DNA from 2 places in the Brevibacillus sp. NRRL NRS-603 genome. Region 2 is predicted to be linked to the other one. Evidence: predicted binding sites of a transcription regulator. Region 2 holds the regulator's gene; the other holds the start of a gene.
What was found. The regulator NrdR, encoded in region 2, represses ribonucleotide reductase genes. The targets are predictions, from matches to a motif close to AACACNATATATNGTGTT.
Positions count from the first base shown of each region.

Region 1: the regulator NrdR is predicted to act here: its motif matches at 4,458-4,475, upstream of nrdJ (ribonucleoside-triphosphate reductase, adenosylcobalamin-dependent).

Region 1 is NZ_PXZN01000008.1:264,484-277,047, reverse strand. It holds gene ytvI (sporulation integral membrane protein YtvI) at 1-546, shown strand, start outside; gene C7R94_RS04720 (FxsA family protein) at 624-1,019, opposite strand; gene C7R94_RS04715 (acyl-CoA thioesterase) at 1,022-1,453, opposite strand; gene nrdJ (ribonucleoside-triphosphate reductase, adenosylcobalamin-dependent) at 2,100-4,361, opposite strand; gene pyk (pyruvate kinase) at 4,804-6,558, opposite strand; gene pfkA (6-phosphofructokinase) at 6,599-7,558, opposite strand; gene accA (acetyl-CoA carboxylase carboxyl transferase subunit alpha) at 7,780-8,736, opposite strand; gene accD (acetyl-CoA carboxylase, carboxyltransferase subunit beta) at 8,703-9,647, opposite strand; gene C7R94_RS04685 (glutamate decarboxylase) at 9,668-9,850, opposite strand; gene C7R94_RS04680 (FadR/GntR family transcriptional regulator) at 9,932-10,603, opposite strand; gene ystJ (NADP-dependent malic enzyme) at 10,709-11,953, opposite strand; gene C7R94_RS04670 (DNA polymerase III subunit alpha) at 12,122-12,564, opposite strand, start outside.
Region 2 is NZ_PXZN01000031.1:80,028-92,591, forward strand. It holds tRNA gene C7R94_RS22405 (tRNA-Ala) at 46-121, opposite strand; gene C7R94_RS22410 (Ig-like domain-containing protein) at 292-2,883, opposite strand; gene C7R94_RS22415 (YdcF family protein) at 3,066-3,707, shown strand; gene dnaI (primosomal protein DnaI) at 3,684-4,616, opposite strand; gene C7R94_RS22425 (replication initiation and membrane attachment family protein) at 4,632-6,071, opposite strand; gene nrdR (transcriptional regulator NrdR) at 6,224-6,703, opposite strand; gene C7R94_RS22435 (HD-GYP domain-containing protein) at 6,841-7,974, shown strand; gene C7R94_RS22440 (glyceraldehyde-3-phosphate dehydrogenase) at 8,036-9,082, opposite strand; gene C7R94_RS22445 (lytic transglycosylase domain-containing protein) at 9,258-9,821, opposite strand; gene coaE (dephospho-CoA kinase) at 9,818-10,426, opposite strand; gene mutM (DNA-formamidopyrimidine glycosylase) at 10,448-11,275, opposite strand; gene polA (DNA polymerase I) at 11,324-12,564, opposite strand, start outside.

The sequences.
Region 1 (12,564 bases), on a different contig from region 2:
AAAGATTTTGCTCTTTGGGAAGAGCGGGCTCGCCGTCTTTTGCCAAAAGGAGTAAACAGCCGTCTCGATCAAATTTTCATCGATTTGCGCAATGCCTTGTTCGGGTTCGTCAAGGCGCAGTTGACTCTCATCTCCTTAACCGCTGCCATTGTGATTATTGGCCTGTTGTTCATGCGTGTCGAGTACGCGATTACGATTGGCTTGATCACGGGCTTGGTCGATCTCTTGCCTTATCTTGGGACAGGGACCGTATTCGTCCCTTGGATCATCTACATGTTTTTCAAAGGCAATTACACAATGGTCATCGGCTTGTCCATTTTGTACGGGGTCGTCTTGATTTTCCGTCAAATTATCGAGCCAAAAGTCGTTGCCGAAAACGTCGGTCTCGACCCGCTCCTGACACTGGTCGCGCTGTTTGTTGGCCTCCAGCTGTTCGGATTCTTGGGCTTGATCATCGGACCTGTTTCACTCGTCTTGATCAATGCTTTGGTAAAAGCCAACGTCTTCGTCGATGTATGGGGCTACATCCGCGGGAAGAAAACCTGACCTCATGTAAAAAGAACCGCTTGCGAGCAGCTTGTACATAGCTCGGAGCGGTTCTTTTTATAGAGAATATCTGTGGATTAGCGGCGGAAAAACAATTGAACACGGCCAGACGAGATGAAGTTCCACAGCCAGCGCTTCAAGAGATGACGAATAATCATCCTTGTGTACGGGATGAGGAAGACCAGTCCAATCACATCCGTGACGAATCCAGGCAACAAGAGCAAAATGCCGCCGATTAAAATCAAAACACCATCGATGAGCGAGTCCGTAGGCATTTGCCCACGCGACAACTGGTGCTGGACCATGCGAAATACTTGCATCCCCTGCTGTTTCGCAAGCCAAGCTCCCAAGATCCCCGTGAGAATGACCAGCATAACTGTATTCCAGCCGCCGATCCAAGAACCAATGGTAATAAGCCCCCAGAGCTCTAAACCAAATGCAACGACAAACAGAATGGCAAAAAAGCGGAACATGCCTATTCCCCTCCTTTATGCTGGGAGTCCAACCAATCGTATATGTCAGGCACCGCTCGCGACAAGCGAATCGGCTTCAAAGCTGCGTTGGTAAATACATGCATCGTCTCTCCTGACACCAACAGCTGTTGGTCAGGCAATCTAACAATCTCGTAAGCAAAAGTGAGACGGACAGGACTGATCTCTTTTACACGCGTCCGTATCTCTACTTCATCGTCATAGCGGGCGGGCTGTTTGTAAGAGATGTGCGCATCTGTGACAGGCAGAAGTACGCCTTTTTCCTCTAGCTCTCGATAGGTGATTCCCGCATGGCGAATCAATTCTGTTCTTCCTACTTCAAACCAGTTCAAATAATTCGTATGGTAGACCACACCCATTTGATCGGTTTCGCCATAGCGGACGCGCAATCGATGGGAATGAATAATGGGAGTCATTTTGGATCGCTCCTTTCTCTATATCATGATTGTACCATAGTCCCCCTACTCGAGGCTCATTGATATAAGACCAGTATCATACGTGGCTGTAGTGGTGGGGAGGAAACAGGAGAAAACGCTCAGATTCTAGGGCCACCCGCTGGGGGACCCTCTGCCCGCCTCCATGCAAAAAGCGAAACCGCGTCCAAAGTGGTCCATTCAGGGTGCTAGCTCAGAGGTGGACGCTTAAGAGCGTGTTTCGCTTTTTGCATTCCGTCTCGGTCGGTGTCCCTAAGATCTTCGCTTATTTCTCCTGTTTCCTCTACGAGCTATCCCGTGTTTAAACGGGCTTTTAAAGATTTAAGTGAATGAAGAGATGTCATCAATTACGCCAGAGAAGAATATTTCCAGGCGTAGCGACTTGTGGAGTCCTACCGAGCGGAGAAGGGATTCGCGGGCAAAAGAAACGCAACCGTGTCCACGCGACGTAGCGGCTACCACTTTTGCGTTTCCCCGCGGATTCCTTCGGAGCGGGCAGTCCCAGCCCCCAGCAGGACGGAGCCTGGAGCCTAGACTGGAAATATTCTTCTCTCCACCGCAGCCACATAAAAAAACAGAGGCAGACTGCTTTTTGCAGCCTCCCCCTGTCTTATATAATTCAGATCACTTAACGAATCGGGCAAGCTCCACCCTCGCAAGATTCAGCCGTGGACAGATCAGCCTCGCCGCCGGTTTCATACTGCTGCAAAATCGCAGGATCAAATGGCTTCATGGACTGCTTCAATTCCTCGTACTGTTCTTTGGTGCACTCTTCATATGGAGCCAATTGGTAGTTTCCTCCATCTAATTGCAAGAAGGATACACCTACGAAATTATCCCAGTTATCGTAAACGATGTCTTCTACTTCTGCCCACTCTTCCTTGCGTACCGTAATGGTGTTCGAAGAGTTGTGCTCCGTATATTCTTTCTGGAAACGGAAGTACGTATCGAATTGGCGTTTTGCACTTACTTCGTTCTTCGTTTCTTCTGCCCCTGATGCCACAGGGAAATCGATTACGAGTGTACGTGCATTTGCCATGCGCTCTTCGTACGTTTCGCCTGGTGTTCCTACCTCTGGGTTGACTGTCCAGCCAAGAGCTTGGACCGCTTTTGCCAATGGATCCTCAGCATTGATACGAATGCGGCGGATGTAGTACGGCGAATGAGACCAGTGCAGACCACTGGAGACACCACCAGCTACCTGAGACAGCGTACCTTCCGGCTTCACGGTCGTTACCAAGAGCGGGGAGTTCACACGCAGCTCATACGCATAGCGGTTCGCCTCGTCACGAGCAGCATCGCCCAGCTGGCGCAACAATTCGAGCTCTTGCTCTTCTGTATAGCCAAGGGATGCCAGCGCATCCTTTACACCAGTAAGGGAAGTTCCGAGCAAACGGTCACGCTGTTGAACAGTATCCCAATGCGGCAGCTCCAACGTAACCAGCGTCATGCGCAGACCGGCACGGGCAGATTTGCGTTGTGCTTCCAGCAAGCCATCGAGATCCAGATACTTGGAGCCATCCTCGCGATCCTTCACGAATTCAACCAGATTGACTGTCGTCAGGTTGCAGACACCATAAGAATCGAGCAGGATTTCTGCACAAGGGTTCAAGCCCTCTGCATTTGGGCGACGACGGTTTGCTTCTTCCAGGTTGATGAAGCCCGGTTCGCCTTCCAATTGCATCAAGGTGAACACGAGGTTCAAGAATGGCTTGGTCGGTTGTTTGGTAAAGGCAATAGAGTTGTTGGACATGCGGCGGTGATCCAGACCAAAACGTCCGTCTCCGACATTTTGGATGCTGTCAAACCATACAGGCTTGTGCTCTCCCAACAGCTCGCCCACACGACGGTGATGGTTCAGCTGATCCTCAGTCCAGAAGCCGTTGATGCCGTATTTCGCCAGCATGCACTCGTAGTCATCGTGATCAAAGAGGAAAATTTCCGCTGTACGTCGCACGCCACCTACGACGACGTTTGCTCCGATGAGGTTTCCAATGTCGAGAATATGTATCGGACGGATTTTACCGTATCCTTTTTCATCACTCTCGATTGGTGCCAAATGCTGGTCGATTTGGTTTTTCAACACCTTATCGATTCCTTCAAACATTTCGCGAAGCGGCTCATGACCACTAGCAGTACCGCCAAAACGCTTCAGTCGCTCCCCTTTCGGACGCACGCTGTTATAAGAAATTTTCACGGTGTGAATGTGTTCGTAAGTCGAATCTGTCAAAATTTGCAGGTAGAGACGGAGGGATTCTACCCAGCCTTCTTTACTGTCACCTACATAAATTTTGGCAAAGCCGTTATCCAGTACATTCAGCTCGGAACGCTCTAGGCGTTGATGCTTTGGCAGCGGTCTGTATTCAGAAGAAAGCAGCGAAACATTCGTGCGAATCGGGCCCAGTCCAGCAGCCATTTCCTTCGTGCATTTGAAGCCTACGCCAGTTCCTACCAAGAGAAGGTAGAACAAATCTCCCAAGTCATCCCAAGACTTGATGTTCAGGAAGGAGCAGTTGAAGTTCGCCAACGGATACAAATCCGCTACGCCGTTATCTGCACCGCCAACCCACAACGTACGGCCAGACAAAAACTGACGAAGGTTAAACATGTTGTCAAACAAACCTTCTGCCTCTTTTTCCATTGCGCGAGAATCGGCGTACATTCCGATTTTGTTCAAATGCTGATAAGCCAGCTTAATATTGTAATCCACCGAGCGGCGGCAAGTTTCTTTCCACGTTTCCCGTCTTCCTTTTTCCGGTACAAAACGAGAATAAGTACGGTAGTAAACAAATTGTCCCAGAGGACTCATATGGTTCGGAAAATCAGGATATTGATCTAAGAATTCATCCCGCAAAAATTGTGTTCGGGATACGGTTTCAGTCGCCAGCATATCGTTCCTCCTTCAAATCTTTCCTCTCTAGTTTACCTATCTTTATCTGTAAAACTCAATAGTTTTACCTATATATTGTGCGAAATAATTTTCGACAATACTAGATGTTGTGTTTACCCTAAACAAAACACTTGACACAAAATCCCGAACATTAGACGTACAGAAAGACCGTTTTATGTTCGGCCTTTTCCTGTCACCGAGCGCTACAACATCCATTCTGTCATGATTTGGAAACACCGAACGTATGGATTTCATCCGTCCTGACACAAAGCCACCGACCGATTTTAACAGATTCCCACTCGCTTTGCACCACCTAATAATCACCGTTATCTGGTAAAACTTATCAGGCAGTTCGTCGGCTTCTCCTTTTTACACAAGCCAAAAAAGGGTGACGCTTGGTCACCCTTCAGAAGCATTCTCCATGAAATATAAATAGTTTTACCTACAGAATCCGGGCATGTCCTGAGTAAATATGCCCGCGCTCGGAATCCACTGTTACGATTTGTCCATCCTTCAATACATCCGTAGCAAATGGCACTCCTACGATGACTGGAATGCCGAGATTCAGTCCTACGATGGCTGCGTGAGAGGTAAGTCCGCCCTCTTCGCAAATCACCGCTCCAGCCTTGCCAAACGCCTCAATCATATCGGAGTCGGTACCGATGGTTACCAGAATTGCTCCTTCTTCTACCTTTGCCAGTGCCTCTTCCGCTGATCTAGCAATCACTACCTTGTTTGTGACAACTTTTCGGCCGATTCCTTGTCCTTTTGCTACCACATCGCCAATAACGTGGATTTTCATCAGGTTTGTTGTCCCAACTTCACGTACAGGTACGCCTGCTGTGATCACAACGAGATCGCCATGACGAACGAAGCCTGCATCAAGCGCCTCTTGAACAGACATCTCCAGCATTTCATCAGTTGTGTTCGCCATTTCGCCCTTCACCGGATACACGCCATTTACGAGTGCAAGACGGCGAATAATCGCTTCATGTGGCGTTACAGCCACGATTGGTGCTTTTGGACGGAACTTTGATACCATGCGAGCTGTGTGTCCGCTTTCGGTCGCCGTAATAATTGCTGCTGCGTCCAGATCCAATGCTGCATTGGATACAGCTTGGCTGATGGCATCGGTAATCGTCACTTGTTTGAGCTGTGCTTGCGCATACAAGATCTCGCGATAATTCAGCTCTTGCTCTGCACGTACAGCGATACGCACCATGGTCTCGACAGACTCAACCGGGTATTTACCTGCAGCCGTCTCTCCAGAGAGCATGATTGCGTCCGTACCGTCAAAAATGGCGTTCGCAACGTCACTCGCTTCCGCACGTGTTGGACGTGGGTTGCGCTGCATTGAATCAAGCATTTGTGTCGCCGTGATGACTGGCTTCGCGAGCTCGTTACACTTCTTGATCAGCTTCTTCTGAACAAGTGGTACTTCTTCTGCCGGAATCTCTACGCCCAAATCACCGCGCGCAACCATGATTCCATCTGTTACTACCAGAATCTCGTCTACGTTATCGACGCCTTCCTGGTTTTCGATTTTCGCGATAATATCGATACGCACGTTATGGCGCTCCAGGATTTGGCGAATCTCCAAGATATCCGATGCTTTTCGAACGAAGGAAGCCGCAATGAAATCGACTCCTTGTTCAATACCGAATTCGATATCCTGTGCATCCTTTTCTGTGATACCTGGCAAGTTGATTTTGACACCAGGAACATTGACGCCTTTTTTGCTCTTCAGTGTTCCACCGTTTTTGATCAAGCAGACGATTTCGGTGTCACTCACTTCCTGTACTGTCAACCCGATCAAACCGTCGTCGATCAAAATCGTATCACCGATATTTACATCATGAGGCAATTCTGGATACGTAATGGAGACGCGCTCTGCGGTACCCGCTATTTCTTCAGTGGTGAGGATCAGCGTATTTCCTTCTACGAGCTCAACTGCATCTACTGCAAGTGTACCCGTGCGAATTTCAGGACCTTTTGTATCCAACAGGATTGCAACGGGCTTCCCAGTTTCTTTTGATGCCTGACGAATGTTTACAATTCGCGCTGCATGCTCCTCATGGGAACCGTGCGAGAAATTCAAACGCGCTACGTTCATTCCTGCTTCGATCAGTTTTTTCAGCGTTTCAACCGATTCACTCGCCGGTCCGATGGTACATACAATTTTTGCTTTCCTTAACATAGGATGTAAGCCTCCTCAGCACTCGTAAAAAATGTCAGTTTTATATAGATAGCGTGCGCGCCAATTGATAAATGGATAAATCCAATTGATGCTTTTTCGCCAATGCTTCCTGAAAATCAACATCCACGATCTGGTTGTTCTGAATCCCAACCATTCGGTCCTGCTTGCCTTCCAGCAACAAATCGACAGCTGCGGCACCCATTCGGCTCGCCAGCATTCGGTCCATCGCAGTAGGGGAACCACCACGCTGAATGTGACCGAGTACCGTCACGCGAGTCTCCCAGCCTGTCTCTTTCGTGATCGCTTCAGCGTAAGAAGTGGCACTTCCTACCCCTTCCGCCACAATGATGATGGAATGCTTTTTGCCACGGCGTTGTCCAGCATGCAGACGCTCAATAATGTCGTCCATCTCCTGCGACGCTTCCGGGATAATAATGGACTCGGCACCAGCTGCAAGCCCTGCCCACAATGCCAGGTCGCCAGCATCTCGCCCCATTACCTCAATAATGTACGTACGTTCATGCGAGGTGGCCGTATCACGGATTTTATCAATCGCTTCCACAACGGTATTCAATGCGGTATCAAACCCGATCGTGAAATCAGTGCATGGAATATCATTATCAATCGTACCCGGTACCCCAATAGTTGGAAAGCCTTTTTCGGTCAGCTTCTGTGCACCGCGAAACGACCCGTCCCCCCCAATCACAATCAGACCCTCAATTCCATGAACACGTAATTGTTCCACCGCTCTTTGCTGTCCGGCTTCCGTCTTGAACGCTTCACTGCGAGCAGAGTAGAGAATGGTTCCTCCCCGTTGGATAATATCACCAACAGAGCCCAGAGACATCTCCTTGATATCTCCCCTCATCAGCCCTTCGTATCCGTGGTAAACCCCAAACATTTGTACCTCGTGAAAATGAGCACGACGTACAGCCGCCCGGACTGCGGCATTCATTCCAGGAGAATCTCCACCGCTAGTGAGAACTGCAAGTTTCCGCATGGAATCCACCTCTCCAATCGTATCGTCTTTAGCATGTCATTTAACGGAAACAGTATGTACCATACTTTGTATGAAACATGCTGTATCACTCAAATCCTCATATCTGTTATACACTCGGAAGATATGTGCCATACTTTTTGAAAGCTCTGATAACTCTTTCATTCGACTTCGATTGTAGCAGATTTTCCTCGGAGAAAAAAGAAAAAAACGCCCCCTGTTTCTTACAGGGAGGCGAATTCTCCGATCTGTTTAAACTTCTCGTAACGGTCCTGTATCAATTCATCTGGAGTTAAACGGCCCAACTGTTCTAGTTGTTCCGCTATGACCGCCTTGACCATTCCTGCCTGCGCGATCAAATCACGATGGGCTCCTCCGAATGGTTCATCAATAATTCCGTCAATGACTCCTAATTCCAACAAATCAGGTGCCGTAATTTTCATCGTCTCCGCTGCACGCATGCCCAAGCTGGAGTCTCTCCACAGAATCGCAGCGGCACTCTCCGGTGCAATCACGGAGTAATAGGAATTCTCCAACATATAGATGCGATTGCCTACGCTGATCGCCAAGGCTCCGCCGCTTCCGCCTTCCCCGATGACGATACAAATAATCGGCACGCCAAATGTCGCCATTTCACGCAGATTGCGAGCAATCGCTTCGCTCTGACCGCGCTCTTCTGCCGCTTTTCCAGGATATGCCCCTGATGTATTAATAAAGCAGATGATCGGGCGACCGAATTTATCCGCCTGCTGCATGATACGCAATGCCTTCCGGTAGCCTTCTGGATGAGCCATCCCGAAATTGCGCTTGATGTTGTCTTTTGTGTCTTTCCCTTTTTGGTGACCGATAACGGTAACCGGACGTCCATCCAGCTTGGCAATTCCACCCACAATCGAATGGTCGTCTCCGAACAAACGGTCTCCATGAACCTCGATGAAATCGGTAAAAAGTAGTTGTATATAGTCCAAAGTCGTCGGCCGTTCCGGATGACGAGCCAGCTGTACGCGTTGCCATGGAGTCAAATTGCCGTAAATTTGCTCAGCAAGCTCTTTTGATTTTTGTTCGAGTCGCTGTACTTCGTCAGAGAAGTCAATTCCCTTTTCCTCAGTAAAACGGCGCAATTCTTTAATCTTATCTTGTAATTCTACTAATGGCTTTTCAAAGGAGAGCTCGCCTGCCATGTTTCTACTCCTTCCCGAGACGTGTGCATCTCTACCAGTTTGGACAGCGTATTTCGCATGTCCTTACGGTGTACCACCATATCGAGTTGCCCGTTTTCCAACAAGAATTCCGCTGTTTGGAAGTCTTTTGGCAACTCCTGACGGATCGTTTGCTCAATGACTCGACGCCCAGCAAAACCGATCATAGCTCCTGGTTCTGCGATATTGTAATCTCCCAACGAAGAAAAGCTGGCTGATACCCCACCATATGTAGGATTCGTCATGACCGAGACAAACAGTAAGCGTTCGCGATCCAATCGAGACAACGCTGCGCTGGTTTTCGCCATTTGCATCAGACTTAATACGCCTTCTTGCATACGTGCTCCACCAGATGCACTGAACAGAATGAAAGGCAAACGCCGTTCGATCGCTTGCTCAATTGCGCGGGTGATTTTTTCCCCGACGACCGATCCCATACTCGCCATACGGAAGCGAGAATCCATGACCCCAATCACGATGCGGTTTCCACTCAGGAGACCTTCGCCTGTAATGATTGCCTCGTTCAAATTGGTTTTGGCCATATCTTGCTCCAGTTTTTCCAAATAGCCAGGAAAACCGAGTGGATTGGCTGTTATCAAATTGGCATCAAATTCTTCTGTCAGAACCCCATCATCCAGAAGCGCTTGCAGACGCTCTGGAGCGGACATGGAGTAGTGGAACTGACAGCCTTTGCAGACGCGCAGGTTCTTCTCCAAATCCTTCGAGTAGTGAATCGTCCCACAATGTGGGCATTTATTCATCAATCCCTCAGGGACTTCCTTTTCTTTCGTACCCGCTTCCTTGCTAATGTCGGTGGAAGCAGGGACACGTGCTAGTGTCTCTGAAGGAACAGTAGCGAATTTACGCTTTTTCCCAAAAAGATCTTTAAGCACAGGTACACCCACCTTTCTCTTCAGTGAAGGATCGTGCCGAGCACATCCCGGACTTCGTTTAGTTCGCTCTCCGGCACGAGAATCTCGTATTGCTTCGAGACCTTGCCTTCGCGAACCTTTACCAAAAACCCTTCATCTGTCAAACGTTGCTGTATCCGTTCTGCAATTTTAGCGCTAGGAGCGATGTAGATGACCGTCCACATGCTGGCTTCCTCCTCAATCGTCCAATACAGGTCTGCATCATCATATCACAGCGCCAGCGCCCCTCGCAAATTGGGGGAAAACTATAGCTTGCTGTTCTCCAAATGCTGCTTCATTCGCTCTAATGCTACGTTCACATCGCCTTCGCGAATGGCTTCCATAATCTGTCGATGCTCTACGAGTGCTGCACTCGCTCTGCCTTCGCGCGACAGTGATTCAATACGAATACTGTTGCTGTACTCAACCAAAGGCGTCCAGATGCGATGCAGAATCGAGTTGCGACTGGAGCGACATATGACACGATGAAACTGATAGTCTTCCTCCGCAGGTACCTCGCCTCTTGCTACTCTTTCCTCTGCAATGGCCAGGATGCGTTCCATTTCATCAAAATGCTTGTCAGTCGCCCGTCTACAGGCTAGGCGGACAGCATCCAGCTCTAGCATTCGCCGCATTTCGATCAAGTCCTTCTTGGTTTTGGTATCCCGTAGGATAAAAAAGCCAAGAATATCGATCAGCCGATTGTGTCGGTAATGCTTGAGGAAAGTGCCTTCCCCGCGACGCGTCTCAATGAGTCCGAGCAGCTCCAGAGCCCGAAGAGCCTCGCGTACAGAGGAACGACCTGCTCCCAGCTGCTCGGACAGCTCTCGCTCAGACGGCAGCTTGTCCCCGGGCCGCAAGTTTTGCTCCTGAATGATTTCATGAAGTTGCAGGAGAATTCCTTCGTAAACCTTTCGATCTTGGGAAGAGTCGAGCACGATTATCCTCCTTACTCGTACCTTCAACGAGGAGCACCCTCCACGTTTGTAAAATACCTACGTTGTTTCGCGGAGGGTGTCGTCGATGCCTCGATAAAGAGTATTTTACGCTTCTTGGTAAGAGATAGCTGTCAATTTTGTCGTCTTTTGTTTTACTTCTTCCGGATCAACTGTGATGCGAGCAACACCCGTTTCCATCGCTGCTTTTGCTACTGCCGCAGCTACGTTTGGAGCTACTCGTGGATCGAATGCGGAAGGAATCACTTTATCCGCAGTAAGCTCTTCTGGTGTGATCAGGTCTGCGATTGCATATACAGCAGCCAGCTTCATTTCTTCGTTGATCTCTGTTGCACGTACATCCAAAGCGCCACGGAAGATTCCCGGGAATGCCAGTACGTTGTTTACTTGGTTCGGGAAGTCGGAACGACCTGTACCAATTACTGCCGCACCTGCTTCTTTTGCTTCTTGCGGCATGATTTCTGGTACTGGGTTTGCCATAGCGAAAATGATCGGATAGCGGTTCATCGAACGAACCATGTCCTGTGTAACAGCGCCAGCTACGGATACTCCGATGAATACGTCAGCGCCCTTCATTGCATCAGCCAGGTCACCTTGCAGCATGCTGCGGTTCGTAATTTTCGCCATTTGTTCCTTCACTGGGTTCATACCGAATGGACGGCCTTCGTACACGATTCCTTTTGTATCAACCATGATCACTTCTTTAACGCCCATGGAAATCAAAAGCTTCATGATCGCGATACCAGCTGCACCTGCACCGTTCGCTACTACGCGGATATCTTCCAGCTTTTTGTCAACCACGCGCAGAGCATTAATCAGACCTGCCGCTGTAACGATCGCTGTACCGTGTTGGTCATCGTGGAAGATCGGGATGTTTGTTTCGCGCTTCAGACGCTCTTCGATTTCGAAGCATGCTGGAGCTGCGATATCTTCCAAGTTCACGCCACCAAAAGTAGGCTCGAGCAGTTTAACTGTCTCTACGATTTTATCTACATCTGTCGTATTCAAGCAGATCGGGAATGCATCTACGCCTGCGAAGGATTTGAACAGAACCGCTTTCCCTTCCATAACTGGCATTGCGGCTTCTGGTCCGATGTTTCCGAGACCCAGTACAGCAGTACCGTCGCTGACTACTGCAACCAGATTGCCTTTCATCGTGTAATCGTACACTTTGGACTTGTCATCAAAAATATCTTTGCAAGGTTCAGCAACCCCTGGAGAATAGGCAAGACTCAGATCGTAAGCATTGCGAACGGGTACCTTGGTCACTGCCTCCAATTTTCCTTGATGTTTTCTGTGAAGCTCCAGTGCTTCCTCTCTCAGGTTGGACATGAGATCCCACTCCATTTCACGATAATAGTTTCTATGAGGGCTTGTAGGCAGTAAAAACGCCTGGGTTATTCCAAGTGGTCTGACCACTCATTGAGTTATGCTCTCAATATAATAAAAATCTGTTCTCCTGTAAACCTGCCGAAAACGGCGAAAAAGGGAGGACATTCCTCATCCTCCCCAATTTATAGGCATTTCTTTCCGAATTACGCTGTCAGGCCCCACAATTTCTCGCGCTTGCTCCAAAAATGACTCATCTACGTCTACCCAATTTGCTTCCGGCAGGCGAATTGTCTGTCTTTTTCCTTCGTAGAAGAGGATAACGGGAATCGTTCCTTTTTTTTCGACAAACAAGCGTGAAAGTCTTTGCAGTGTCGAATCGCGCTCTTGCTCTGCCGATATTTTGACAAATAATACGGTCTCGGACTTCGGCTGCGGCAGCGTTTGTGCATCCCAGAAACGGGAAGCCAAGAGCTTGACCATGTCTTCCTGGTGATCGACTCGGGCTTCTGCCACGACGATTTGTTCGCGCTCGAGCAGTGGCGCATACTTCGCATACACCTGCGGGAAGACAACCAGCTCGACTGGTGCCGTTTTGTCCTCTAGCGTAATAA
Region 2 (12,564 bases):
CAAAACAAAAAAACGGCATCTCTGCCGTTTCCGTAGTTACTTATATGGTGGACCCTATCGGGATCGAACCGACGACCTCTACACTGCCAGTGTAGCGCTCTCCCAGCTGAGCTAAGGGCCCATATGTATAGTACTTCCAGCGTTTACCGCCTCAGTGAAATCAGTATAGCATACGCCCGCCGTACACTGCAAGCGAAAAAAACTGATAAATCCCCGTCCCTACTGAAAAAAACCTCGAAAAAAGCCAACCGATCCCACCCGGTTGGCTTTCCTCTTTTCCCCATCAACCCACTATCTCACAGTCACCACAATCGGTGTCTTCTTCCCACCATATTGCACATAAATCGTCGCTTTACCCGACCCTGTAGCCTTGATGATGCCATCTTTCACATCAGCTACCAACAGGCGAGAAGTGGTCCAGAGAGCTGGCTTGGAGACATCTTGCTCAGAGCCATCCATGTACGTCGCGATGGCTTTCACTTGCTTTGTTTCGCCTTTGCTCATCACGAGCTGAACGACATCTGTCTTCAAGTATTTCAACGTATCAACATCTACTGGGATGGACACGCTCTTGTCGTTGTACTTCGCTGTAATCGTAGCTTTTCCGTAGGCACGTCCTGAAACGAGGCCTTTGGTTACGTCAGCTACCTTGTAGTTGCTCGTTTTCCAGTCAGCCAGATTAGTAACATCCATAGTACGGCCATCGGAGAAGGTAGCGGTCAAGCTTACTTGTACGTTGCTGTTCGACTTCGTCGATACAAAGCGCTTGTTTGCTTCCAGCTTGCTCACGATTCCGACTTCTACTGGGATGCTGATCGATTTGCCACCGTATTTCGCGGTGATCGTGGCACGTCCGTTTGAGAGACCTGTTACGCGGCCGTTTACCACATCCGCTACTTTCAGCGAGGACGAGGACCATTCTGCATCGTTGGTCACATTGTCCGAATTGCCAGCGGAGTCTGTTGCGCTCAGCTTGATGTCTTTTGATTCATTGACGTTCAGGATCAGCATGCGAGGATCAACAGAGAGATTCGTCGCTTGGTCTACTTCTACCGCAATCGTAACCGACTTGCCGTCGAAGGTACCTGTTACGGTCGTTTTCCCTGCTCCTGTCGCAGTGATCTTCCCGTTCATTACTTCTGCTACAGCAGCAGAAGCTGTGCTCCATGTCGCTGTATCTGTTACATCCTTGGTCGTTCCATCTGCGTAAGCTGCTGTCAGCTTAACGGTTTCGGACTTGCCATTGCCAAGCACGATCTTTTTCTTGTCTACCGTCAATGTCTGCATGACGCCAACGGATACGGAAATGTTTACCGTGCGTGTTCCGTATGTTGCTGTTACGGTCGCTGCACCTGTGGACACACCTGTGATCAAGCCTTGACGCACGCTTGCTACGTTAGGTGCGCTAGATGACCAAACGACTTTTTGTGTGACATCTTCAGCAGAGCTTCCATCTGGATACGAAGCCTTTACCGTCACTTGCTTCGCGCCACCCACTGGGATCGCTACTGTCGTGATATCTGCGGTCAAGTTTTGTGGTACATCTACATCGACAACCAGTGTCGCTGTTTTCCCGCCGTATTTAGCCGTTACATTCGCCGTTCCAGCCTTGTAGGCGGATACGGTCTTGCCGCTTGCAAATACGACATCTGCATTGTCCGAAGACCACTCAACTTTTGAAGTGATGTCTTCACTCGTACCATTAGCGAAGGACGCGTTTACAATTACGTCTTTCGTTGATCCGCTTTTCATCGTCAAGTAAGCAGGAACGATATACAAGGAACGAGGTACTTCTACATCTACACGTACCTGAACGGATTTGTTTCCGTATTTCGCAGTAATCACCGCTTCACCGGACTTCACCGCATGGATTTTTCCGTTGCTGTAGTAAGCAACATCCTCGCGATCGGAGGACCATTCGGCCTTATCGTTCACTACTGTGGAACCGCCGTTATTGGCATAGGTTGCCTTCAGCTCGATGTCTTCTTCCTTGCCTACATTCATGAAAATGTTTTGCTTGTTGAGTTCCAGCTTTTGCGTTGTATCCACATCGACTTTGATCGTCGCTGTTTTTGTTCCATACTTCGCCGTAATGGTTGCTGTACCTGCGCCATAAGCCTTGATCGTGCCTTTGAGCGCATCGGCTACAGCGGTATTGTCTGAAGACCAATCAGCCTTGTCAGATACATCTTCCGTTACACTTCCATCCGGGAAAATGGCCTTGAGCTTGATTTTTTCTTCGCCGTTCAGCAAAAGTGACACCTGGTTTTTGCTAGGCTCCAGTCTGTGGGCGATCTCGACGTTTACAGAGATCGTTGTCGACTGGCTTCCGAATTTTGCTGTCACAGTACCTGATCCTGAATTCAGACCTTTGATTGCTCCATTTACTACTGTCGCAATCGCAGGATTATCGATGGACCAGTCTGCTTTAGTCGTTACGTCTTCTGTTGTCCCATCGCTGTATACAGCTGTCAGCTTTACGTTTGCCGTGCTGCCGATCCGTACGTTCAACGTTTGATCTTCTGTTGTCAGTGCCTTTACCTTTTTGGTTACATTCACACCCACTACGACAGGCTTACCCATGTAAGTAGCGGTAATGGTAGATTTCCCTACCGATTTGGCTGTGATCTGTCCGGCATAAACAGAAGCGATATTCGCATCCTGTGTCGTCCATTCTGTCTTGACGGTGACGTCTTCCGTTTTTCCGCTCACATAAATAGCGGTAGCCGTCAGGTTGGTAGAATCTCCATTTTCCAATGTTACCTCGTTCTTGGACAGAACGAGTCGGCTGATTTCATCGGCAGCCAATCCTACCCCTGCGTTTCCTGTCCCCACTAATAGCAGGACGGCCAGAAACAAGAGCATCGTTTTTTTCCAGAACATTGCTAGCCTCCCTCGCAAGTATGAAATTTGCTGTTCTTCGAAACCATTCCACCATTAGTATATCGGCAAAGTGCAAGGAACAATTTACTAGTTTTTCGTGTCAGGCGTGTGTCAAGGTTTGTAACTAGCTCCCATTTCAAACGTCTAAATAAAGAGAGCGACTACGAGGGAGATTTCGAAGAATGAAAAATCGAACAATAAACGCACAGCGTCCTTGCTGGCGCGGGATATGGATCTTGTTGGGGCTTGTCACGCTGCTCGGTCTGATATGGTCGGGCTACAACTTGTACCGCATCGAACAGACAATTGAGAAGGCCAACGCCCGACACGCAACCGTCGGCATTGTCCTTGGCGCAGCGGTCTGGGGTGAGGGACCTAGTCCTGGTCTGCGCGAACGTCTGGAGCAGGCGGCGATCCTGTATGAAGAAGGCTATGTATCGAAGCTGTTGGTTACAGGCGGCCTTGGTGAAGGAAAAACGATCACGGAAGCTGCTGTAAGCAGAAATTACTTGGTGGCCAAAGGAATTCCCGAAAAGGACATTTTGCTAGAAAGCAAGTCTACCAGCACATACGAAAACCTGCTGTACGGCCAGCAGGTCTTGGAGGAGCATCATATTCAGGACGCCCTGATCATCAGCCACGACTATCATTTGGCCCGTGCCATGATCATGGCTGATTCACTGGGAATTGTCGCCTCTCCCGTAGGGACGACGTCACAGGTCCTATTCGGACCGTATCATAAGGCGAGAGAAGTACTCGCTCTCACATATTGGGAGCTCTCTCGCCTCTTTACACAAGTGCTAGGAACGGTGGTTCTCGCGTAAAATTTCATACACATCGACAAAATGGCGGATTCGCTCCATGATGCGAGCCGCTTTTGTTTGTTCGATCCGATTTCCGTTGGAGATAGACAAATGCTCTTGCAGTTCATTCAGCGAGTAGTTGGAAGTAAACAGCGTAGGCAAATGGTTGTTTGCCCGCTGATTCAGTATAACCCCCAAAATCTCGTCCCGAACCCATGGCGTCAGGTTCTCCGCACCGATATCATCGAGGATCAGTACAGGTACTTCTTTCAGCAGCTCCAGCTTCCCCGCGTACGATTGATCTGAGATAGAATCCTTCATCTCCCGGATAAAGTCAGGCACATACACCAGCAAGGAAGCGACATTGCGCTCCGAGAGCTCACGACCGATTGCTCCCATGATGTAGCTTTTTCCAACACCAAACGGACCGTGCAAATAAAGTCCTTTTACCCGCTCGCCTGTTCCTACTTTTTCACAGAACTGAATCGCCGCATCTACGGTAGCCAAATTCCCGGAGTCAATGACCAAGCCCTCAAAGCTCGCGTTCAAGGTCTCTTCGGAAACGTAGTAGCTGCGCATCAGTCGGCGGCGGCGAATCTCTTCCTCGTGCGACAGCTGCTTGGAACAGGGCGTCATCGAGCTGATAATATGCTGGTGAGCCAGCTCCAAATGCGTGCTATGCCCCTTGACCAGATTCGGGCATTCGCCAAGACCCGGACAACGCTCACACCAATACTGCTCCTTGACTGCCGTATAGATATTGGAGAGCGAGCGAAGGTAATCGTCTCTGGTCAATGCGGGATGCTCTTGTTGAAATGCTTTTAAATACGCTGACGAACGGAACATTTTATCTAACTGCTGATCCGGTGTCAGCAACTGACGCGGCGTTCGTTTGGCGAGCTCTTGCATGAACTCACTGATAGATTCCACGTTCCCTCACACTCCTTATTTCCGTTTTCGCAAGGTTTCCAGTCTTTTCTGCAAGTCTGGAAAATCCTGAATGGACTGTTTCTTTTCAGCGTCCGGTGTGGTTTTCTCCTGAGACAGCTGCCACTCGACAGATGCCGGCAGCTTGTCCTGCAAGATGGCTCTACCGTTCCGTCTGACAGGGGTCGATTCCTTCTTGCCCGCTTTTGCCTTCTCGGCTGTTTGTGCCCGTTGATCCGCACGTTCGAGGATCTGCTTGACTGCCTCGTCAACTGTTGCAATCCGTTTCGCTTTCCAGCTGTCACGAATCGTCTCCATATACGCTTTTGGCAGTTCCATTTGCATGCTGGCTAGCGTATGGAGCAGCAGCGCATTGACGACTTCCGGCTGCATCCCATCTGTAAAAACAAGCGTTTCAGCCCGCTCCAAAAAGACCTTGCTGATTCTGCCACCGACGACTTTTTCCAACAGGGTCACCGGAGATAGCTGGCGACAAGCACGGATAAAGGCTTCGCTGCCAGGCTCTGGCAAGCGGCCAGGTCCAAAGCCCTCCTCTGCCATGTCGGTTGCAGGTGCCGTTCGGTATAGCTTGTCTTCCGTGTAGCGTTGTACCAAACGCTTGCGCAGAACTTCTCCGTCCAAACTCCGATCCGATTTGTACAACGTCCAATCACGCAGCTCCTGCCCCATCCCCCAGCTGTCCAGCTGATAGAAATGGCATAGTGAGAACAACAGCTCCATGCTCTTGCCTTCCAAAACTTTAACCGAGTCGGCATTATCCGGCAGGTACAGGCGCAAGGACGATACACTCAGCGAATGGTTGACTTGTGCCTCGTAGCCAGATTTCATCGGCGCTTGCGGGAAGCTGGTGTCCATCTCGGTTAAAAACTGATCCCGCTCCGATCCTTTTTTCACTTCCAGCTCCGATGGCTTCAACGACTGGAACACATCATGAAAGTCCTTCGTGACGTTTTCCACAATGGTGTATTCTTGATCCAACTGACTGCCGAGCGTATCTGCATAATGCTGGCGCAGTTGCGAATAGCGAACGTTTTCGATTTTGTTTAACAACATCAACGACAGTACATAGTCTGCAAAAAACTCAGCCGGACTAAGCGGCGGTTTGATCAAATACTCGTAATAATAGTCACGCTGCTGATTTTCCCTGCGGCGCACCTCGACTAGCCCGATTGCCTCCAGACGTTCACGCGCATCCAATAGCCGATCCAGAGAAAGCGAAGTCGTCAGCATCAAACTGCGATGGGTCCCCTCCGAGGAGGCTCCGCTCACCTCCTGCACACCATGGGCGAGCAGTTGGTAGAGAGCGTACGATTCGACACCGATGATCGGCAAGTATAGCTGCGTAACAAAGCCCATTTCGGCAAAGCCAATCGGTCTTGCCATCCGCACCAGATAACGATCCTTCGGCAACAACTCGTTCCAAACTAAACGACGCATCAGATCTTTCCTTCCTGACAAAATTCGATTCTTTTATTATAGCACGACTACCTATTCATTCGCGGAAAAATCAGCTGGAAAGCCAAAGAAGCCCTGGCGGATCGGCCGCAAGAGCGAGGGAGATGTTGCGAGTCTGGCAGAGAAAAGCTCATCTATTCTTTTGGAAACGAGCTGTTTCGCGCTTGAGCCAAAAGCTCCTCCAGCTCTTTCATAAATACATTGATATCTTTGAATTGGCGGTAAACAGAAGCGAAGCGCACATAGGCGACCTCATCGACATGGTATAAACGCTCCATGACCTTCTCCCCAACGTCATTGCTCGGGATCTCTGCTTGCCCGCAGCTGCGCAATTCTTTTTCAATGTCATTCACGACATTTTCAAGCACTTCCAACGGTACGGGACGCTTTTCACAAGCGCGCACCAGCCCGCGCAATATCTTGTCTCGACTGAATTCCTCGCGTGTTCCGTCCTTTTTCACAATTAACAAAGGTGTTTCTTCTACCATTTCAAAGGTAGTAAACCGACGCTCGCAGGCTTCGCACTCACGGCGGCGGCGAATGGATTTATTATGATTGAAAGGACGTGAATCCAGGACTCTAGTCCCATTATATTCGCAAAATGGACAACGCATATCAGAATCAACTCCAATACTGACAATACTTGTCTACAGTGTCCCTCATATTCCTGTCAGAAGTCAAGTCAATCCTTGTACCTATTTAAAGCATAAGTCGAATGGAGTACAATTATGGTACTGTTGGAGGGATAGTCATGCGTTTAGTATCTTTAAAACACCTACAGCCTGGAATGAAATTGGGACGTACGGTCTTCACGGAAGATGGAAAGGTGCTACTTGGAACCGGTATGCAATTAACGGAACGACTCATTACCGGATTAGAGCGAGCTGGTGTTGATTCGGTGTATATCGATGATCCCCGTACCAATGACATCGTTGTGGAAGAAGTGATTCGCCCACAAACCAGACAAGTAGCTGTAGAAGCCATCGAGAAGACGATCAAACAAATTACAAACTCAAACAAGCTGGCCAGAAAAATTTCCTTAAAAGAAATGGGCCTTCATTTTCAGCGTGCCTTTAGTTCAATTTTGGACGACCTGATGCAAAACAAGCAAATGGTTGGACATTTGACGACGATCTCTTCCCATTCGCCATCGTTATACCATCACTCCGTGAATGTGGCTGTGCTGGCGACTGCTGTGGGCATGTCTCTGGGCTACAATCGCACACAGCTCATGAACCTAGGGATAGGCGCGATGCTGCACGATATCGGCAAAGTGAGCCTTCCTGAAGAGCTGTTGCAAAAAACAGAGCGTTGGACGGACGAAGAGAAGGAAATCGCCAAACAACACACGATGCTTGGCTTTAATTTGTTGCGAAAGCAGCATGACATCTCGCTTTTGTCAGCCCACGTTTGCTTGCAGCACCATGAACGGCTAAATGGAAGTGGCTATCCACAAGGATTATCCGGCAAGCAAATTCACGAATTCGCGCAAATCGTCGGTCTCTGTGATATTTACGACTCATTGACTTCCCCGCGTCCATGGCGCAAGCGGTACATGCCACAGGATGCTGTAGAATACCTGTTTGGGTCTGGCGGTACGCTATTCGAGCACCATCTAGTAAATGCCTTTATCAAGCACATTGCTATCTTCCCGATTGGGAGCAGCGTTGTTTTGAATACCGGAGAAGTCGGGGTAGTGAGTCGGGTAGATCCGGATTATTCGCATCGTCCTACTGTGCGTGTGATAAAAGACGGACGAGGAAACGACGTCCCTAGCCCTTATGACCTCGATCTCAAGGCGAACATCCGACTGTTTATTGTCGGCTTTGAAGATGATGATCTGTTTAACGTGAACTCATTAGAAGAATCTCCTACCTCATCGTAAATACGAAGCAACGAAAAACCCCTTTGCTCGAAATTCGGCAAAGGGGTTTTGTTTATGCTACTTATTTTACACCAACAGCAGCTGCTTCTTTTGTTGCAGCTTGATTGTTCTGCTCAGATACGTGGCGAACCAGGTCTACAACACGGCAGGAGTAGCCCCACTCGTTATCGTACCATGCAATCACTTTTACCTGATTGTCTCCCATTACCATCGTAGAAAGACCGTCAATGATCGAGGAGTGATCGTTGCCATTGAAATCGCTGGAAACGAGTGGCTCATCGCAGAACTCGAGGTAGCCTTTCATGCTGCCTTCGCTCGCTTCACGCAGGACGCGGTTTACTTCATCCAATGTAACTGGCTTCTTCGTATTGACCACCAAGTCTACTACAGAAACGTTTGGAGTCGGTACGCGCAAGGAAAAACCGTTCAGTTTGCCATTCAATTCTGGTAGAACGATTCCTACTGCACGAGCAGCTCCTGTCGTCGTTGGAATGATGGACTCGCTAGCTGCACGTGCACGACGCAGGTCTTTATGCGGATTGTCGAGATTCACCTGATCGTTTGTAAACGAGTGAATGGTAGTCATAAGACCTTGTTCGATACCAAATGCATCGTTGAGCACTTTTGCCACAGGTGCGAGACAGTTGGTTGTGCAGGAAGCATTAGAGATAATGTGGTGATTGGTATGGTCGTAGGTGCCTTCGTTTACACCCATCACGATCGTCACGTCTTCTTCTTTCGCTGGTGCTGTAATCACAACTTTTTTCGCACCGCTTTGCAGGTGCTTGCCAGCGCCTTCGCGATTGTTGAACTTGCCTGTAGCTTCTACAACGATCTCTACTCCGAGGTCACCCCAAGGCAGCTTCAGCGGATCACGGTCAGACAGTACAACTGTTGCTTTTCCATCTACGATAATCTTGTTGTCTTGGACTTCCACTTTATTTTGCAGGCGTCCGTGGATTGTGTCATATTTCAACAAATGTGCAAGCGTCTCCGCTGGATAGCTGGCGTTGATTGCAACGATTTCAATGTTGGGGTCCTGGATAGCGCGGCGGAATACCATGCGGCCAATACGTCCGAAACCATTAATACCGATTTTAATTGTCATATATAGAAACCCCTTTCGAATTGAGTTACGCTTATCTGATACTTTTATTATAATAAGTATGACACAATTATCAATGTGTTTTACTGAAAAATAAATATTTGGACGATTTACCCTACCCAAAAAAAGAGGAAAAAGCCGCTCTCTAGTCCGTAAGAGAAGCGGCTTTTCATGATTTTTAACGTAATTGAAAGTCGTATATATTTTTGTACCGATCATGATAATAGAGCACTCGCTGGACATATTGACGGGTCTCCCCATATGGAATGTCCTCAATCGTCTCTCGAGTTCCGTTCCATTGCTCACTCGTGAGCCATCCGTTTACTTTTCCAGGACCGGCGTTGTAGGCGGCAATGACTTTAACGATATCGCCATCATAGCGGGACAGCAAAAAATCGAGATACCATGTCCCAATCTCGATGTTCATGACAGGGTCGTACAAGTATTGACTGTCCTTTGGAAGGAAGCCAGCCTCCTTGACGATCCATTGCGCTGTTTCTGGCATGATTTGCATGAGCCCGATCGCACCCTTTTTCGAAACGCGATCTGTCGCAAACCCACTCTCGGAACGAATGACGGCCAATACCAAATGAGGGTCCACCTCATATTTCAATGCAGCCGTCACAATCTGCTGTTCATATTTGATCGGGTACATCCATTTCCACACCAATGGCGTGTTTAGCAGCAAAAATACACTCGCCAAAACGAGCACGATCAATGCTGCACGTTTGCCAAAACTCATGATTGACGCTCCGATCGAATCGCGGCTAAAACCGCCTCCACTTGACGCTCGGTTTCTTCACGTGAACCAGAATTATCGATCAAAAAATCTGCGCCCTGCTTCTTCTGATCAATGGGAAACTGCGCCCGCAGTCTTTTTCGTGCTTGTTCTTCTTCCAATTCATCGCGCTCCAGCATTCTCGCCAATTGCATCTCGTAGGGGGCATAGACAACCACGATTTTTTCTACCATATGTGTAAGCTTGCTCTCATACAGCAGAGGAATATCCATAAAGACGATCTCGGCTCCATTCGCTTCCGCTAATTCGGCCTCTTCCCGCATGACGCGGCGTACCTCGGGATGGACGATGGCATTCAGCTTTTGACGCTCGGACTCGTCCGAAAACACGATCTCACCTAGTTTTTTTCGATCAATTTGACCATCTTCCAATAGGATTTCTCTTCCAAAATGGCGCACGATCGCTTCATAGGCCAGTTTTCCTGGTTCTACGACCTCTCTGGCGATTTGGTCGGCGTCAATGACAGGAATTCCACGCTCTCGAAGCATTCCTGTCACCGTGCTTTTCCCAGTGGCAATTCCGCCTGTTAACCCTAGTATCATGCCCATCCTCCTCCCTCGGTCGAACTGTTATAGCTTTTGACAATCAGGGCAAATATGCGTCCCTCTGCCACCGACTACAAACCGAATGATTTCGGTCCCGCATTTCGTACACGCCTCATCTTTTCGTCCATAAACTAATAGAGATTGCTGGAACATTCCCATCTCGCCCTGTCCGTTCACATACGACTTAATGGAGCTCCCACCTTGTTCTACCGCTTCTTGCAAAGTGGAGACGATGCTTTCGTGCAGTCGGTTAACTTCTTTATCGGTCAGCTTTCCTGCTGGTTTCTCCGGATGAATGCCTGCTTTAAAGAGTGACTCGTCCACATAAATATTCCCCAACCCTACAATACATTCCTGGTTTAGGAGAAGCGGCTTAATTTTTGTTGACCGTCCTTTTAACAATTTCCCCAAAACCTCAGGAGTAAAACTTTTATCTAGCGGTTCTACCCCCAGTTTTGCCAAAGGTCCGACGGTTGTTTCCTTTCCCTTAGGGAACAGATCCATCGTCCCGAACTGGCGAACATCCCGATAACGCAGCTCTGTTCCGTCCGTAAAATGGAAGACGACATGGGTATGCTTCTCAACGGGATCATCCGCCTGATACACACCATAACGCCCTTCCATGCGCAGATGGGACACGAGCACGTCCTCGTTCAAGAAAAACTGAATGAATTTTGCCCGCCGTTGGATATCCTGGATGGTTTGTCCCACCAAGAGAGATTTGAAAGCTTCCACGTCATCCGGCTGACGCACGATACGCGCCAAATGAACACTGACTCTTTCAATCGTTTTTCCCATAACCAAACCACGCAGAGTCCGTACGACGGTTTCTACCTCCGGCAATTCTGGCATATGCCCTCCTCCTCTCGCTGCCTATCCATCTTTATGTTCCAGGCATGCCTACTTCGCATCGTACCAGGTGCGCCCGTCACTAACGTCAACCTTGAGCGGCACGTTGAGGGACAGCGCACTCTCCATCACTTCCGGTACCAGCTTGCGCATGACCTCCAGCTCATTTTCTGGCACTTCAAATACAAGCTCATCGTGCACCTGCAAAAGCATGCGGCTAGCGAGACCCTTCTCCTCGATTGCCTCCTGCATGCGAATCATCGCCAGCTTGATCACATCGGCAGCAGTCCCCTGGATCGGCGTGTTCATCGCAGTACGCTCGGCAAACGAACGCAGGTTAAAGTTGCTGCTGCGAATATCAGGCAGGTAGCGGCGGCGGTTCAACAAGGTCGTCACATAGCCATCCGCCTTCGCCTGCTGGACGATCTCGTCCATCCAGCGCTTCACACCGGAGAAGACGTCAAAGTAACGCTCAATGAAGTCCCCGGCTTCTTTACGAGTAATATTGAGGTTTTGGGACAAACCGTAATCGCTGATGCCGTATACGATCCCGAAGTTGACCGCCTTGGCCTGACGGCGCATCAGCGAGGTCACTTCTTCCTCACTCACGCCAAATACGTCCATAGCGGTGCGGGTATGAATATCCATTCCTTTTTGGAAGGCGTCAATCAAGTTTTCGTCTTGCGAAATGTGGGCCAAAATCCGCAGCTCAATCTGGGAATAGTCGGCCGCCAGCATATACCAGCCGTCCTCTGACGGGATAAACGCCTCGCGAATCTTGCGACCTTCTTCCATACGGATCGGGATATTTTGCAGATTCGGGTCCGTACTGGACAGGCGCCCTGTCGCCGTAGTCGCTTGGTTGTAAAGCGTATGCACCTTGCTCGTCTTCGTATGGATTTCCTTAGTCAAGCCCTCAATATACGTAGAGCGGAGCTTGCCTAGCTGACGGAAGGTCAGGATCGCATCAATGATCGGATGGTAAGGGGCGAGCTTCTCCAATACATCCGCACTGGTAGAAGGCCCTGTTTTGGTCTTTTTCAATACAGGCAGAGACAAGCGGTCAAACAAAATTTCACCCAATTGCTTCGGCGAGTTGATGTTGAATGCCCCACCCGCCAGCTCGTAAATCTGATCTGTCAGACCCGCGAGCTTTTTATCCAAGTCTTCCCCCATTTGCACGAGACGCTCACTGTTTACCTTCACGCCTTGCTTTTCCATGAGAGCCAATACCATACTCAGCGGAGCTTCCAGTTCACCGAGCAGCTTTTCCATTTCGTTTTCCGCCAGCT